DNA from 2 places in the Streptomyces sp. NPDC001709 genome. Region 2 is predicted to be linked to the other one. Evidence: riboswitches for the same ligand, from Rfam matches in the RefSeq annotation. Region 2 holds a riboswitch; the other holds the start of a gene.
The links. Region 2 has a riboswitch for glycine ahead of gcvT (glycine cleavage system aminomethyltransferase GcvT). Riboswitches for the same ligand answer to the same signal wherever they lie in the genome.

Region 1: it holds a riboswitch for glycine, as region 2 does, so the genes downstream of both, gcvP (aminomethyl-transferring glycine dehydrogenase) here and gcvT (glycine cleavage system aminomethyltransferase GcvT) in region 2, are expected to answer to the same signal.

What each region holds. Positions count from the first base shown of each region.
Region 1 is NZ_JBSFGB010000009.1:6,925-15,506, reverse strand. It holds gene ACWC0C_RS15960 (ABC transporter ATP-binding protein) at 1-1,036, shown strand, start outside; gene ACWC0C_RS15955 (TOBE domain-containing protein) at 1,064-1,483, shown strand; gene gcvP (aminomethyl-transferring glycine dehydrogenase) at 1,538-4,423, opposite strand; glycine riboswitch at 4,592-4,686, opposite strand; gene ACWC0C_RS15945 (PRC-barrel domain-containing protein) at 4,806-5,177, shown strand; gene ACWC0C_RS15940 (DNA polymerase IV) at 5,099-6,583, opposite strand; gene ACWC0C_RS15935 (MerR family transcriptional regulator) at 6,639-7,283, opposite strand; gene ACWC0C_RS15930 (bifunctional nuclease family protein) at 7,512-7,985, opposite strand; gene ftsR (transcriptional regulator FtsR) at 8,071-8,582, opposite strand, start outside.
Region 2 is NZ_JBSFGB010000014.1:172,623-181,204, forward strand. It holds gene ACWC0C_RS21900 (ABC transporter permease) at 1-90, opposite strand, end outside; gene ACWC0C_RS21905 (ABC transporter substrate-binding protein) at 204-1,991, opposite strand; gene ACWC0C_RS21910 (ABC transporter permease) at 2,062-3,069, opposite strand; gene ACWC0C_RS21915 (enhanced serine sensitivity protein SseB C-terminal domain-containing protein) at 3,340-4,125, opposite strand; gene ACWC0C_RS21920 (enhanced serine sensitivity protein SseB) at 4,298-5,089, opposite strand; gene ACWC0C_RS21925 (AAA family ATPase) at 5,131-5,814, opposite strand; glycine riboswitch at 5,971-6,068, shown strand; glycine riboswitch at 6,069-6,181, shown strand; gene gcvT (glycine cleavage system aminomethyltransferase GcvT) at 6,221-7,339, shown strand; gene gcvH (glycine cleavage system protein GcvH) at 7,448-7,825, shown strand; gene glyA (serine hydroxymethyltransferase) at 7,840-8,582, shown strand, end outside.

The sequences.
Region 1 (8,582 bases), on a different contig from region 2:
CGGCCTGGACGCCCACCTCGTCGTCGACCGCCCCTCATTCCGTCTGGACATGACGCTCACCGCCGCTCCCGGAGACGTCGTCGCCCTCCTCGGACCCAACGGCGCCGGGAAGACCACGGCCCTGCGCGCCCTCGCCGGACTCACCCCCCTCACCGACGGCCATCTGCGTCTGGACGGCACGACCCTGGACCGCACCCCTCCGGAGTCCCGCCCGGTCGGCGTCGTCTTCCAGGACTACCTGCTCTTCCCGCACCTGTCCGCCCTGGACAACGTCGCCTTCGGCCCGCGCTGCCAGGGCGCGAGCAAGGCCGAGGCCCGCGCGCAGGCAGCGGCCTGGCTGGACCGCATGGGCCTGGCCGGCCACGCGGGCGCCAAGCCCCGGCGCCTGTCCGGCGGGCAGGCCCAGCGCGTGGCCCTCGCCCGCGCCCTGGCCACGCACCCCCGGCTGCTGCTCCTGGACGAGCCGCTGGCCGCCCTGGACGCCCGCACCCGCCTGGAGGTCCGTGCCCAACTCCGCCGCCACCTGGCCGAGTTCGAGGCGGTCGCCGTCCTGGTCACACACGATCCGCTGGACGCCATGGTGCTCGCGGACCGCCTGGTCGTCATAGAGCACGGCCGGGTCGTCCAGGAGGGCACCCCGGCCGACATCGCCCGCCATCCGCGCACCGACTACATCGCCCAGCTCGTCGGCCTCAACCTCTACCGGGGCCAGGCGGACGGACACGCGGTACGACTCGACGCGGGCCCCTCGATCACCACTACGGAAGACCTGTCCGGCCCGGTGTTCGTGGCGTTCCCGCCGTCCGCGGTCACCCTCTTCCGGGACCGGCCCACCGGCGCCAGCGCCCGTAACCTCTGGCGCTGCGAGGTGGCCGGCCTGGAGACCCACGGCGACCAGATCCGCGCCGGCCTCACCGGCGAACTCCCCCTCGCCGCGGACCTCACCACGGTCGCCGCCGCCGACCTCGGTCTGCACCCGGGCGCCGCTGTCTGGGCGACGGTCAAAGCAACCCAGACTCACGCATACCCGGCCTGAACGGGCGGCCGCTCTACGGTGAGGTCCATGACCCTGAGCATCCGCAACCAGCTCCCCGGCACGGTCACCGCGATCCAGCCGGGCGAGGCCATGGCCACCGTGAAGATCCGTCTGGACGGCGGTCAGGACCTGACCGCAGCGATCACCCTGGAGGCGGCCCGGGACCTCGGCCTGTCCGAAGGCTCCCCGGTACGGGCCCTGGTGAAGTCCACCGAGGTCTCCCTGGCCACCGCCCCGATCGACCGCGTCTCGATCCGCAACCAGCTGCCGGGCACCGTCACCGACATCGCGACCGGCGCCGCGATGGCCACCGTGAAGATCTCGATCCAGGGCGGTTCGATGACCTCCGCCATCACCAAGGAGTCGGCCTCCGACCTCGGTCTCTCCGCCGGCTCCTCCGTGGTCGCCCTGATCAAGTCCACCGAGGTGGCGCTGGCGACGGCCTGACACGGCGAGGGCCCCGCCCGGAAACCGGACGGGGCCCTGCGCACCACCGCTCGCTCAGTCCTCGTAGGCGTCCAGCGGCGGGCAGGAGCACACCAGGTTGCGGTCGCCGAAGGCCTGGTCGATACGGCGCACCGGCGGCCAGTACTTGTCGGCGGCCGAGACACCGGCCGGGAAGACGGCCTCCCCACGGCTGTAGGCGTGCGTCCACTCACCGCCGAGCGCGGCCGCGGTGTGCGGGGCGTTGCGCAGCGGGTTGTCCTCCGCCGGCCACTCACCCGCGCCGACCTTCTCGATCTCCGCGCGGATGGCGATCATCGCGTCGCAGAAACGGTCCAGCTCGGCCAGGTCCTCGGACTCGGTCGGCTCGATCATCAGCGTGCCGGCCACCGGGAAGGACATGGTCGGCGCGTGGAAGCCGTAGTCGATGAGCCGCTTGGCGACGTCGTCCACGCTGACGCCGGTCGCCTTGGTCAGCGGACGCAGGTCGATGATGCACTCGTGCGCGACCAGGTTGCCGGGACCGGTGTAGAGCACCGGGTAGTGCGGCTCCAGGCGCTTGGCCACGTAGTTCGCGGAGAGCACGGCCACCTGCGTGGCGCGCTTGAGACCCTCGCCGCCCATCAGGCGGACGTACGCCCAGGAGATCGGCAGGATGCCCGCGCTGCCCCACGGCGCCGCCGAGATCGGGCCCACGCCCGTCTCCGGGCCGGCAGCCGGCTGCATCGGGTGGTTCGGCAGGTACGGCGCCAGGTGTGCGCGCACACCGACCGGGCCGACGCCCGGACCACCGCCGCCGTGCGGGATGCAGAACGTCTTGTGCAGGTTCAGGTGCGAGACGTCACCGCCGAAGTGGCCCGGCTTGGCGAGGCCGACCAGGGCGTTGAGGTTGGCGCCGTCGACGTACACCTGGCCGCCGGCCTCGTGCACCTGGGCGCAGATGTCGGCGACGTGCTCCTCGAACACACCGTGCGTGGACGGGTAGGTGATCATCAGCACCGCCAGCTCGTCGCGGTACTGCTCGATCTTCGCCCGCAGGTCCTCGACGTCGATCTCGCCGTCCTCGGCGGTCTTGACGACGACGACCTTCATGCCGGCCATCACGGCGCTGGCCGCGTTGGTGCCGTGCGCGGAGGAGGGGATCAGGCAGACGGTGCGCTGCTCGTCGCCGTTGGCGCGGTGGTAGCCGCGTACGGCGAGCAGACCGGCCAGCTCGCCCTGCGAACCGGCGTTCGGCTGGAGGGAGACCTTGTCGTACCCGGTGACCTCGGCGAGACGTTCCTCCAGCTCGCGGATGAGCGTCAGGTAGCCCTGCGCCTGCTCGGCCGGGGCGAAGGGGTGCAGCTGGCCGAACTCGGGCCAGGTGACCGGCTCCATCTCCGTGGTCGCGTTGAGCTTCATGGTGCAGGAGCCCAGCGGGATCATGCCGCGGTCGAGCGCGTAGTCGCGGTCGGCCAGCCTGCGCAGGTAGCGCAGCATCGCGGTCTCGGAGCGGTAATCGTGGAAGACCGGGTGGGTGAGGTAGGAGTCGGTGCGCAGCAGCGCCTCGGGCAGGGTGTCCTCGGCGGTCGCATCCAGCGCCTCGATGTCGCCCTCGACCCCGAAGGCGGACCACACGGCGGCCAGCTGGGCCCGCTTGGTGGTCTCGTCACAGGCCAGGGTGACATGGTCGGCGTCGACCAGGTGGAGGTTGACCCCGTTCTCCCGGGCGGCGGCGACGACGTCGGCGGCCTTGCCGGGCACGCGCGCGGTGATGGTGTCGAAGAAGGCGCCGTGGACGATCTCGACGCCGCCGGCCTTCAGCCCCTCGGCGAGGATCGTGGCGTACCGGTGCGTCCGCCCGGCGATGGCCTTGAGCCCCTCCGGCCCGTGGTAGACGGCGTACATGCCGGCCATCACGGCGAGCAGCACCTGCGCGGTGCAGATGTTACTGGTCGCCTTCTCACGGCGGATGTGCTGCTCACGCGTCTGCAGGGCGAGCCGGTAGGCCTTGTTCCCGTCCGCGTCGACGGAGACGCCCACCAGGCGGCCGGGCAGGCTGCGCGCGAACTTCTCGTGCACCGCCATGTAGCCGGCGTGCGGACCGCCGAAGCCCATCGGCACGCCGAAGCGCTGGGTCGTGCCGACGGCGATGTCCGCACCCAGCTCGCCCGGGGAGGTCAGCAGGGTCAGGGCGAGCAGATCGGCGGCGACGGTGACGAGCGCGCCGAGCTCATGCGCCTGGTCGATGACCGGCTTGATGTCCCGGACGGCACCGGAGGCGCCCGGGTACTGGATCAGCACGCCGTTGATCTCACGCGCGGCGATGTCGGCCGGGATACCGTCGCTGAGGTCGGCGACGACGACCTCGACCCCGGTCGGCTCGGCGCGCGTCTCGATGACGGCGATGGTCTGCGGCAGGGCGTCCGCGTCGACCAGGAACAGGCCCTTCTTGTTCTTGCCCATGCGCCGCGAGAGCGCCATGGCCTCGGCGGCGGCGGTGCCCTCGTCGAGGAGGGAGGCACCCGAGGTGGGCAGACCGGTCAGGTCGGCGACCACGGTCTGGAAGTTCAGCAGGGCTTCGAGCCGCCCCTGGGAGATCTCCGGCTGGTAGGGCGTGTAGGCCGTGTACCAGGCCGGGTTCTCCATGACGTTGCGCAGGATGACCGGCGGAGTGAACGTCCCGTAGTACCCGAGCCCGATCATGGAATCGAGGACCTGGTTGCGGTCGGCGAGCGAGCGCAGCTCGGCAAGCACCTCGGCCTCGGTGCGGGCGCCCGGCAGGTCGAGGGCGTCGGCGTTCTTGATCACATCCGGGACCGCCGCGGCGGTCAGCTCGTCCAGCGAGCCGTAGCCGACCTGGGCGAGCATCTTGGCCCGCGCCTCCTGGTCGGGCCCGATGTGGCGCTGCTCGAACGGGATGCCCGCTTCGAGCTCCGAGAGCGGAATGCGATGGGCGGTCATTGCGGAGGCCTCCTGGTCTGACACGACCTTCGAAGGGCACCACGGCGCGGGTGCCCGGACGGCCTCCCCCTCTGTCATCTCAACCTGAGAGCTTCACCGGGTATGCCCCGGCTTTCACCGTCGGTGAGGGCGGGAGCCGTCGACACCCGCCCTGCTTTCCAGAGTGACCTCGTCCGTGCGGTACGTGAGCCTGAGAGATTCCGGGGAGGATTTGCTCCTTCGGCGCCTCCGAGGTGGTCGGAGGACTCTCCCGCACGGGGTCAGCAGCCGCTGTCAGCCTACCAGCGGGGTCAACGCCCGAGCCCTCGAGTGGCCGGCTCCCTGAATGTGCTCTTTTGTAGTGCTTACGGATGAGTTGCGACCAAGTGGAGGGAGAGGGACCGTGCAGACCGAGATCGATCCGCGCAACCTGATCGGCCGCAAGGCGTTCGACCGCAATGGCACCAAGATCGGCACCATCGACGAGGTCTACCTCGACGACGCGACCGGCGTGCCCGAGTGGGCGGCCATACGCACCGGCCTCTTCTCCCGCGACGCCTTCGTCCCCCTGGAGCCGAGCGAACTGGTCGAAGGCTCCCTCCGCGTCCCCTTCGACCGCGCCCTGATCAAGGATGCCCCCGACTTCGGCGTGGGCCGCCACCTCTCCCCCGAACAGGAACTCCAGCTCTACCACCACTACGGCCTCGACGTAGCCTCACCTCCCTCAGCCCCGGACCACGACTTCGGCAAGCTGGCGGGGTCGGAGGAGACCTGATCGTCCCCTGGGGTCCGGGGCGGAGCCCCGTGTCGGTCACTGCTCGACCGACCGAGACGAGCGGGCGGGTGGGAAAGATCCGCAACCAACGGCAACGGATCAGCGGACTCCAGCGCAGGATCCCCGACGAGGAACGTCCGCACCCTCCCCGGAGGCGACTGCGGCGTCTCGAACCGCACCGTCACCCGTCCCAGCCCACTCCCCTGCACCCACCCGTGCCCGTACTCCGCGTGCCTGACGTCCTGTCCCGCCCGCCAGTGCCTTTCGACGGGCTCCGGCCGCTCTACGACAACCTCGGCCTCGGCCTCCTCCGGCGCCTCCGCCGCCCGCGAGGGCATGGCCTGTGCGAACAGATCCTCCTGCGTGTAGTCGGCGAGCCCGGAAACGCCCACACCCAGCAGCCGTACCCCACCCGTGGTGTCCACGGAGTCCAGCAACCGCGCCGCCGCCTCCCGGACGACCGCCGGATCGTCCGTGGGCCCCCTGAGCGTCTCGGAGCGGGTCAGCGTCGAGAAGTCGTACCTGCGCACCTTCAGCACTATGGTCCGCCCCGACAGCCCGGCCCCGCGCAGCCGCCCCACGCACCGGTCGGCGAGCCGCTGCACCTCCAGCCCGATCCGCAGCCGGTCATGGATGTCCACGTCGTAGGTGTCCTCGACCGACACCGACTTCGCCTCGCGCTCGGCCACCACGGGCCGCTCGTCGCGGGCCAGCGCCATGGCGTACAACGCGTGCCCGTGCGCCTTGCCCAGCAGTCGCACCAGCTCGTCCTCCCCGGCCTCGGCGAGCTCCTCAACGGTCGTGATCCCGGCTCTGCGCAGATGGTCCCCGGTGGCCGGCCCGACCCCGGGCAGGGTCCGCACCGGCATGGGGCCGAGCAGGGCCCGCTCGGTGCCGGGGTCGATGACCACCAGGCCGTCCGGCTTGGCCTGCTCGGAGGCGATCTTGGCGAGCATCTTGGAGGCGGCGAGCCCCACCGATCCGGTGAGCCCCGTGACCGCCCGGATGTCCGCGCGCAGCTTGATCCCGGCCAGCCGCGCCGACTCCTCGTCCCCGGCCGTCCCGCCCGCCTCCAGGTCCACGAACGCCTCGTCCAGGCTGAGCGGCTCCACCAGCGGCGACAGCTCCCGCAGCAGCGCCATCACCTGCTCGCTGATCGCCCGGTACACGGTGAAGCGCGGCACCAGATACGCGGCGTTGGGTGCCAGCCGGCGTGCCTGGGCCATGGGCATCGCCGAGTGGACCCCGAAGACCCGTGCCTCGTACGACGCGGTGGCCACCACCCCGCGCGGTCCGAGCCCGCCCACGACGACCGCCTTCCCGCGCAGGCTCGGCTTGGATGCCTGTTCCACCGAGGCGTAGAAGGCATCCATGTCGAGATGCAGGATCGTGGGCGCGTTTCTCACATCTCCGATGCTGCACCACGGCACTGACAATGCCGGGTCCCGGAGCGCGCCGGTGTCAGACCGCCCGGTTGCGCCGCCGCGCCAGCTCGTCCGCGGGGTTGTGCCCGACGAGCGTCTCGCCGGTGTCGATGCGCTCGCCGTGCAGCTGGGAGAGCGCGCTTTCCACGTCCCGCCACACCACGCCGACGGCGATCCCGAAGATGCCCTGACCGCCCTGGAGCAGGGCGTGGACCTCGTCCGGCGAGGTGCACTCGTACACCGTGGCGCCGTCGCTCATCAGCGTCATCCGCTCCAGGTCACGGAAACCGCGTTCTCTGAGGTGCTGGACAGCCGTGCGGATGTTCTGCAGCGAGACCCCGGTGTCCAGGAACCGCTTCACGATCTTCAGGACGACGACGTCCCGGAAGCTGTACAGACGCTGTGTGCCCGACCCGTACGCGGGCCGCACGCTCGGCTCGACCAGGCCGGTGCGCGCCCAGTAGTCGAGCTGCCGGTAGGTGATGCCCGCGGCCGCGCAGGCCGTAGGCCCGCGGTAGCCGATCTCTTCCGATGCCATGGACGCCGCCCCTCCGCCGTTCGGCACCACCGTCGGCCGCTGCGGAGCGTGACCCACCGCGCTGCTGTGAACCGGGTACGGACCGCTCTCCCCGAAACCGCGCACGGGAGCACCCCCAGCCGTACCGTCGCCGCTGGTTCTCACGCCGACCTCCGTCCTTGACCTGCCTTCTCGACGGTAGGCAGTCACCAGGGGTGCGTCAACGATCGCCACACTCGGCACGCCGAGTGATAATCACCCTAGGAGTGGTTTCCCGTGCCCCACCGCGGGGAAAGGCTAGCCGAATGCGTTCGCGGGAAGCCGTAGGACGCTCTCAATGGCCGGTGGCAATTGCCCGCTCAGCAGGCGTCGGCGCGCGTCGGCCGCTCACGCTCACTGGCTGCTGGTGCCGAAGTCCTCGGGCGAGATCTGGTCGAGGAACTCGCGGAACTTCTCCACCTCGTCCTCCTGCTCGTCCGGAATGGCGATGCCGGCGTCGTCCAGCACCGTGTCACTGCCGTAGATCGGCGTTCCGGTGCGCAGGGCCAGCGCTATGGCATCGGAGGGACGGGCACTGACCTCGACCCCGCTGGCGAAGACCAGCTCCGCGTAGAAGACGCCTTCCCGCAGGTCGGTGATGCGTACTTCGGTCAGCTCCTGGCCGACGGCCTCCAGCACGTCCTTGAACAGGTCGTGGGTCAGCGGCCTGGCAGGGGCCATCCCCTGCTGGGCGAACGCGATCGCCGTCGCCTCCCCCGGACCGATCCAGATGGGGAGGTAACGATCGCCTCCCACTTCGCGCAGGAGCACGATCGGTTGGTTGGAGGGCATTTCGACCCGGACACCTACGACATCGAGCTCGTTCACACAGCAACCCTAGGCCGTGCCCGGGATGTTTGGGTAGTCGGGCCGGGAACAGGTGCCCGATCCGGCCGCGGGCAGCCCCCGGCGTTCAGGGCAGCCGCACCCCGAGCGCGGTCTGTACCAGTGCCGCGTGCAACTTCACCGTGAGCGCGGCCAGCTCCTTCGTACGCGCCTCGGCATGTGCCCTGGTCTGCGGGTTGCGGTGGCGCTTGAGCGGGGCAACCACCTGGTCGACGAGTCCGGCCTCGCGGTCGGCGGCGGCCTTCATCACCCGAAGGTGGCGTGGCTCGATCCCGAACCGGCCCAGTTCCGCCACGAGCGAGACCACGGTGACCGCCTCGGCGTCGTACGACCCGTCCTCCAGCGGAGCGATGAGCCCGTACGACTCCCACTCCTTCAGCTCGCCCTCGTCGATGTCCGCGGCCGCCAGCAGCTCGGCCCTGCCCACCCGGGCCACCGTGGGCGTCACAGGTGCCTCCGGAACATCCTCCGCCGTGCGCTGACGCCCCACGACGGGCAGCTGGACGGCCTCACCCCGCTCCATGGCGTCCAGGTGGTCACGGATCACCTTGAGCGGCAGATAGTGGTCCCGCTGCATCC
Region 2 (8,582 bases):
GACGAGGAAGAAGATGCCGAAGACCACCAGGATGATGACCACCAGCATCACTGCGGCGGCGAACAGCCGCCTGATGAGGTAAGCGAGCACAGCTTACGGCCCGCCGCGGACCGCGGGCCCTTGGGAGGTCTTCCCGAGGGCCCGCGATCTCGCCGCGCCGGCCTTCACCTGCCTTTCGTGCCGTTCGGCGGGTGTGCCGGGGTTTACTTCGTGGACTTCAGGCCGAGGTTGACGAAGTCGTAGTAACCGCTGTACGCGTTCGTCGTGTACACGTTGGCCACACGCGAGGAGCGGATGTTGAGCAGCCGCTCGAAGACGAAGGGCAGGTAGTAACCGCCCTCCATGACCTTGTGGTTGATCTCCGTGGCGATCTGGGTCTTCTTCGACTCGTCCAGCGTGCTGGTGTACTGGTCGAACAGGCCGTCGATCGTCTTGTCCTTGATCAGGGCGAAGTTGTTGTTACCGCTCTGCAGGATGTACTTGCTGCTCCACAGCGGGATGCCGTAGCCCTGGACGGTCGGGAAGTCCGGACCCCAGCCCATGATGATGATGCCGAGCTTCTTCTTCGCGACGTTCGCGGGCGCGCCGATGATGCCCGGGCTCTGCGAGCCGTCGTACTGGTAGATGTCGGCGTTGATGCCGACCTTCTTCAGCGCGGCCTGCAGGGACTCGGCGGTGGCGATTTCCTGCTGCTTGTTGTTGCGGACGGCGATGGTGGTGCTGAAGCCGTTCGGCTTGCCGCAGGCCTTGAGCTCCTGCTTGGCCAGATCGGCGTTGCCGTTCTTGTTCTTGGTCGCGATCTGGTACGGGTCGTACTTCTGGCCCTCGCCACCGGCGACCGACGGCGGGAGCATGTTGGTGCCGATGTCACCACCGGCGACCGGGCCACCGCGGGCGGTCTGCAGCGACACGTGGTCGGCTGCGTAGATCACGGCCTTGCGGCAGTGGATGTTGTCGAACGGCTTGACGCTCTGCGGGAAGGTCGCGTAGCGGATGAAGCCGGAGACCGGGTTGTCCAGGTTGCCCTTGTGCTGCTTCAGGGCGATCTGGCGGGCCTGCGGGCCCAGGCCGGTCTGGGAGGCGTCGATGTCGTAGTCGCCGTTGATCAGGCGCTGGTCCGAGTCCGCCTGGTTGGTGGAGATGTCCAGGGTGATCTTGTCCGGGTACGCCTTGCGGACCGGGTCCGAGGACGCGTTCCACTTGTCGTTGCGGACCAGGACCAGGTTCTTGCCCGGGCTGTACGACTGGAACTTGTACGGGCCGGAGGAGAACGGGTGCAGGCCGTACTTGGACTTGGTGTCCATGTCCTGACGGACCGGGGAGGACACGGTCATCGCCAGCACCTGGAGGAAGTCCGAGTTGGGCGCCGGCAGGTGGAAGACGATCGTCTTGGCGTCCGGCGTGTCGATCGCCTTCAGGCCCAGGTGGTCCTTCGAGGTGTCCTTGTAGGGACCCTTGTAGGTGTTCTTCGGGTCCAGCATCTGCTGGAGGTAGACCGGACCGCCGGACAGGACGTCCTGCGCCCAGGAGCGCTCGATGCCGTACTTGATGTCCTGGGAGGTGATCGGCTTGCCGTCCTCCCAGGTGATGCCGTCGCGCAGCTTGAAGGTGTAGGTCTTGCCGCCGTCCGTGACCTGGCCCGCGTCCGTGGCGAGGTCCGGGGTGACCTTCGCGCCCTCGGCACCCGGCTCGGTCTTGTAGGTGAGCAGCTGGCGGCTGTAGTAGCGCGAGAAGTCCCACATGAACCCGTAGTAGCCGCGCGTGGTGTCCCACGAGTCGGCGTCCTGCGTGCTCACGAACTTCAGCGTGCCGCCCTTCTTGACCTGGTCGGCCTGGGCGACCTTGTTGTTCGCCGCGTCGAAGCCGGCCGCGCCGTTCGAGCCGCCACCGCTGTTGCCACCGCCGCACGCCGCCGTGGTCAGCAGGCCGGCGACCACTGCGGCAGCGGCGAGGGCCTGCTTGCGCCGCCCTGAGGTGCGTTGGGTAGTCACGATCTCGGATCCTCCGGATTTGATGAGAGACCCCGTGGAAGAGCTCACGGGACGCTTGGGGTACGGCACTTCAGCGGGAACCCTTCGGGTCGAGCGCGTCCCGCACGCCGTCGCCGAAGAGGTTGAAGGCAAGAACCGTGATGAAGATCGCCACGCCGGGAACCACCATGTACATGGGGTCCGAGTCGTAGTAGTCGATCGCGTTCGAGAGCATCTGCCCCCACGAGGCGGTGGGCGGCTTGACGCCCACGCCCAGGAAGCTGAGTGCCGCCTCGGTCAGGATGTTCGTGGGGATCATCATCGTCGTGTACACGATGATGGGCGCGACGAGGTTGGGCAGCAGCTCCTTGAACAGGATGTAGAACTGCCCGGCGCCGAGCGAGCGGGCCGCCTCGACGTACTCGCGTTCGCGCAGCGAGAGCGTCTGACCGCGCACCACACGGCCGATGTAGGGCCAGCCGAAGAAGCCGATGACCAGGATCATCACGAAGACGCGCACACCCGTGCCGGTGAGTCCCAGCATCTGGTTGGGCATGACGGAGACCAGAGCGATGATGAAGAGCAACTGCGGGAAGGCGAGCAGGCCGTCCATGACGCGGCTGATGACCGAGTCCACCCAGCCGCCGAAGAAGCCCGCCAGGATGCCGAGGACGGTGCCCAGGATGACGGCCACCACGGCGGAGAGGAAGCCGACGAGCAGCGAGATCCGGGCGCCGTAGAGGATGCGGGCGAAGATGTCGCGGCCGTTGACCGGTTCGACACCGAGGAGGTGGTCGCCGCTGAGGCCGCCCAGGGAGCCCTTGGGCGTGCTGAACAGGGGGTCGACCAGGTCCTGGTGGTAGACGTCCGGGTCCTGTCCGACGAGGTTCGCGATCACCGGTGCGAGCAGGGCGATCACGATGAGGACAAGCACGACTATGCCGCCCGTGAGGGCGAGTTTGTCCCGCTTGAGGCGTTCCCAGGCGATCCGGCCCAGGGAGCGACCCTGAACGGCCTTCGCCTCGCCGGCCGCGACCGCCGCTTCCTCGGCCGCGCCCGGGGCCGCTTCCGCGGTCGGCTCGTGCAATGGTGCCGTCATTAGGCTGGGACCCCTCTCAACCGGCTGTAGCCGGCCCGCACTTGCCGCTGGTAGCGGCATCAAACAGTCCGTCGTACACAGGGGCGAACCCCTTGAAGGGGGAGTCTTCAACGCTTGCGCGATCAGCCGCCAGCCTTGACGGGGAATGGATGCGCAACCGTGATGCAAGCTGGCGTTTCCTGTTATGCGGACAGGTAGTTACGGCGAACGGACAGCACGAAGTGGGGCAAACCACCCAGAGGAGGGGGCCGCGCGGCCCGTCCTCGCAGGTCAGTAGCTGCCGTGGACCGGCGGATAGCCGTAGCCGGCGGCCGGCGCCTGCGCTTGGGGAGAGGCCTGGAGCTGGGGTTGCGGCGGGGCCGCGTGGGCCTCGCGGTCGTAGAAGGGGCGGGCGTTGGCCCGCATCCACATGACCACCGGGTCGTAGTCGTCGGTCATCGCGACCGTCGACACCGGCAGGCCCTCCGGGACCGCGCCCGCGGACTGCTGCATCATCGCGCGCACCGAGTCGACGGCGGCCGGCGAGGTGTCGTACACGTCGAGACCGATGGCGAGGTACGGCGCGCCGAGCGCCGGCTGCACCCAGGCGCGGCGCAGCGAGCGCAGGGCCGGGGTGCGGTGGGCGTTCTGCGCGAGCAGGGCGTAGAACTGCGGGATCTCGATGCCGGGTTCGGTCAGCCGGAGAGGGCCGGCGGGCTGGCGGTCCAGGCCCGTGGCGATACGGCGCAGGTCCAGCCAGGGGATGCCGACGCCGCCGCCCGGGGAGTGCGGGTTGAGCCAGAGGCCGTAGTGGTCGGGGTAGAGGGTGCGGGCGACGTCGAGTCCGTCGACGACCTCGTACGACCGGTTCCAGCCGCTGGCCGAGAGTTCCTGGGCGGAGGTGACGCAGGGGGCGTACTGGAAGCCGTCGACCTCCATGTTCCCGTACTGGGCGTCCGGGGAGCCGGCCTGGCCGTGCCACAGGAGCATCCAGATCTGGCCGGCGGACGGGGTGGCGAGGGCGCGCAGCAGGGCCTCGTAGGCGTCGTAGCGGCCGGGGGTGACCTGGCGCAGCATGTGCTCGACGCTGCCGCTGTGGCTCGCGCTCACCTGTCGTGCCCTTCTCTTTTCTGTGCCCCGCGTTTGGGGACAGCTTAAGCGCCCAATAGCTCGGGGCCCCGGGTGCGTGCGCGGGTGCGGGTGCGTTGTGGCTTGTCGCGCAGTTCCCCGCGCCCCTTTGGGGCGCGCCTCAGTGACCGTACTGATAGAAGGGGCGGACCTTCGACCTCAGCCATTCGGCCACCGGGTCGTCCGTCACGTCCAGGAGGACCAGGTTGACCGGCCATTTGACCGGGACTTTACCGAGGGCTCTGCCCAGGGCCTGCATGGGGAGGGTGCGCAGGTCGCCCTCCCACTGGGACAGTTCCACGCCTACGAACATCACCGGGTCGTCCGTCTCTATGGCGGCCAGGCAGCGGCGGGCGGTGAGGACCACGCCGGTCTCGGCGAACTCGGCGGACGCGGCGGAGAGGAAGTCGACCGGGTCGTCCTGCCAGTCGGGCTCGAACAGGCGGACCCGGCCGCCGGTGGCGGGGCCGTCGAGCGGGGTACGGCCGGTCCGGCACAGCTCGGCCACCGCAGCGGGCGGCAGCGGGATGCCGACCAGCGCGTCGGGGTTCACGGCGATACCGACCTGCGGGGGCAGGCCGCGGGCGAACTCCACGGCCGGGGCGATGGTGTAGGGCATGTGGGAGCCGGCCGCCTGGTGCAGCTGCTCCTCGGAGCTGAACACCGGGACGTACACCTGGCCCTCGATGTCCAGCGTGGGCAGGTCGAGCGGGCCGCTGTCCGGGCCGCCGCCGCTCGGCAGCGGGATCCAGAGCAGGCTGCGGCCCAGCACCTCGATGATCCGGCCGGCCGCGGCGGGTATGCCGAGGGAGGCCGAGAGCACCTCCTCCAGCTCGTTGCCGGGCCAGCCGCCGTGCGGCTGGGGGTGCGCCTGTGCCGGGAAGTCCGCGGGAATGTCCGCCGGGAAGTCCATCTGCCTACCGCCTGCTGGGAATCACTCTGTGACCAAGAAGGCTAGCGGTTGGCTGTGACAGCGGCCGACCCCGTGAACTCGATCCGGTGCAGGGCGTTCGCCGCCGGGCGGTCCAGCAGGGTGGCCGAGCCGCAGCCCGCGGGCAGCTCGCCGCGCTCGATCGCGGTGAGCAGCCGGGTGGTCGTACGCCGGTGGCGGTGGAAGGCGTAGGAGGAGACGGTCCGGCCGCGCTCGTGCTGGCCCTCGCGGGCGGTCTCGGGAGTGACGTCGAGCAGGAGGAGGTGGAGGGTGCCGCCGCGGCGGCGCGCCTCGCGGGCGAGCCAGACGCGCACCCAGGGCTGGGTGCCGCAGTCGTGCACGACGACGCCCTCCCCGGCGCGCAGGACGCGGCGCAGGCCGGCGTAGTGGGCGAGGCGCACCAGGGGCCGGTAGAGGGCGTAGGGCAGCAGACGGGGGGCGCGGGCGTCCCAGCGGTCCCGCGTGTCCTGGGAGTCGATGCGGCGGCCCGTGACCGCGCGGTGCATCAGGGTGGACTTGCCGCTGCCGGGCAGGCCGGTGATCACGACCAGGTCGCTGGGGCCGAACACCAGGGCGCGCGGGCCGCGGCCGGCGCGGTCGCGCAGATCGCGGACGACCGGGAGCGGGCCGGGGCGTTGCCTCGGCACCGCGGTGCCCGTGGTGCCGGTAGTGACGGTGGCGTACAACGGGGTCCTGTTCACCGTGATCGTCCTCCCCTGTCGGCTCGGCAATCCTCGTTCCCGAAATGCGTAAAGAGAAGGTAATGGACGATGTCGGTGGCGGGGTCCGCGTCCTGCCACAGGTCGGTTACAAAAGCCCGCTCGCCGTGCAATGATGTGGCCGCCAACTGCATACCGGCCGCTTGAATCCGCGCGGGAGAGTCCCCAGCAGCCTTCGCTGGGGCGCCGAAGGAGCAAGTCCCTCCCTTGAATCTCTCAGGCCCCGTTACCGCGCGGGCGAGGCACATCTGAAAAGCGGGCCGCTGTGTCAGTGGCTCCACCCAAGGTGCAAGCCGCGATCGTCCCTGTGGCGGTCCTGGCGAACCTCTCAGGTTCCGATGACAGATGGGGAGGAACGTTCCTCGCCTGTCATTCCTTGGGAGACGACCGACCGATGAGCAGTACCGAACTCCGTCATACCGCGCTGGATGCGCTGCATCGCTCGCTCGGTGCGACGATGACCGACTTCGCCGGCTGGGACATGCCCCTGCGCTACGGCTCCGAGCGCGACGAGCACGTCGCCGTACGGACGAAGGCGGGGCTCTTCGACCTCTCCCACATGGGCGAGATCACCGTCACCGGCGCCCAGGCGGCCGCCCTGCTGAACTTCGCCCTGGTCGGCAACATCGCCTCCGTCGGCGTGGGCCGCGCCCGCTACACCATGATCTGCCGGGCCGACGGCGGCATCCTGGACGACCTGATCGTCTACCGGCTCGCCGAGACCGAGTACATGGTCGTCGCCAACGCCTCCAACGCCCAGGTGGTGCTGGACGCCCTGGTCGAGCGTTCCGCCGGCTTCGACGCCGAGGTGCGCGACGACCGGGACGCGTACGCCTTGATCGCCGTCCAGGGCCCCGAGTCGCCCGGCATCCTGAAGTCCCTCACCGACGCCGACCTCGACGGCCTGAAGTACTACGCCGGCCTGCCCGGCACGGTCGCCGGCGTCCCGGCCCTCATCGCCCGCACCGGGTACACCGGCGAGGACGGCTTCGAGCTGTTCGTGAAGCCCGAGCACGCGGTCGAGCTGTGGCAGGCACTGACCAAGGCCGGCGAGGGCGTCGGTCTGGTCCCGTGCGGCCTGTCCTGCCGGGACACCCTGCGCCTGGAGGCGGGCATGCCGCTGTACGGGCACGAGCTGACCACCTCGCTCACCCCCTTCGACGCCGGGCTCGGCCGGGTGGTGAAGTTCGAGAAGGAGGGCGACTTCGTCGGGCGCGAGGCGCTCGCCGAGGCCGCTTCCCGCGCCCAGGAGAACCCGCCGCGGGTCCTCGTCGGTCTCATCGCCGAGGGCCGCCGGGTGCCGCGCGCCGGGTACGCCGTCGTCGCGGGCGGCGAGGTGATCGGCGAGATCACCTCCGGCGCCCCCTCCCCCACCCTGGGCAAGCCGATCGCCATGGCCTACGTCGACGCCGCGCACGCGGCGCCGGGCACCGAGGGCGTCGGCGTGGACATCCGGGGCAGCCACGAACCGTACGAGGTCGTGGCACTGCCGTTCTACAAGCGCCAGAAGTAGACACTGGGTGCGGTCACCGTGTGACCCCGCGCACGTTTCCGCTGCTCACCAGCGGCTTCAGCAGTCCCCCTTCATCAGCATTCCCGCGCGTACAGGAGAATTCAGGCCATGAGCAACCCCCAGCAGCTGCGCTACAGCAAGGAGCACGAGTGGCTGTCGGCCGCCGAGGACGGCGTCTCGACGGTCGGCATCACCGAGTTCGCGGCCAACGCGCTCGGCGATGTGGTCTACGCCCAGCTCCCCGAGGTCGGCTCCACCGTGACCGCGGGCGAGACCTGCGGCGAGCTGGAGTCGACCAAGTCGGTCTCCGACCTGTACTCGCCGGTCACCGGTGAGGTCACCGAGATCAACGAGGACGTCGTCAACGACCCGTCGCTGGTGAACTCGGCCCCCTTCGAGGGCGGCTGGCTGTTCAAGGTGCGCGTCGCGGAGGAGCCGGCCGACCTGCTCTCCGCCGACGAGTACACCGCCCAGAACGCCGGCTGAGGAGCCGTAACCGCATGACTGTCCTGAACACGTCCCTGCACGAGCTGGACCCGGAGATCGCCGCCGCGGTCGACGCCGAGCTCGGCCGCCAGCAGTCCACGCTGGAGATGATCGCCTCCGAGAACTTCGCGCCGCTCGCGGTGATGGAGGCGCAGGGTTCCGTCCTCACCAACAAGTACGCCGAGGGCTACCCGGGCCGCCGCTACTACGGCGGCTGCGAGCACGTCGACGTCGCCGAGCAGATCGCGATCGACCGGCTCAAGGAGCTGTTCGGCGCCGAGTACGCCAACGTCCAGCCCCACTCCGGCGCCTCCGCCAACCAGGCGGCCCTGTTCGCGCTCGCCCAGCCCGGGGACACCATCCTCGGCCTGGACCTCGCCCACGGCGGCCACCTGACCCACGGCATGCGCCTGAACTTCTCCGGCAAGCAGTTCAACGTGGTCGCGTACCACGTGGACGCCGGCACCGGTCTGGTCGACATGGCCGAGGTCGAGCGGCTCGCCAAGGAGCACCGCCCGAAGGTGATCATCGCGGGCTGGTCGGCGTACCCGCGTGAGCTGGACTTCGCCGAGTTCCGCCGGATCGCCGACGAGGTCGAGGCCTACCTGTGGGTCGACATGGCGCACTTCGCGGGCCTGGTCGCGGCCGGTCTGCACGCGAACCCGGTGCCGTACGCCGACGTGGTGACCTCCACCACCCACAAGACGCTGGGCGGTCCGCGCGGCGGCATCATCCTCGCGCGCGGCAAGGACTTCGC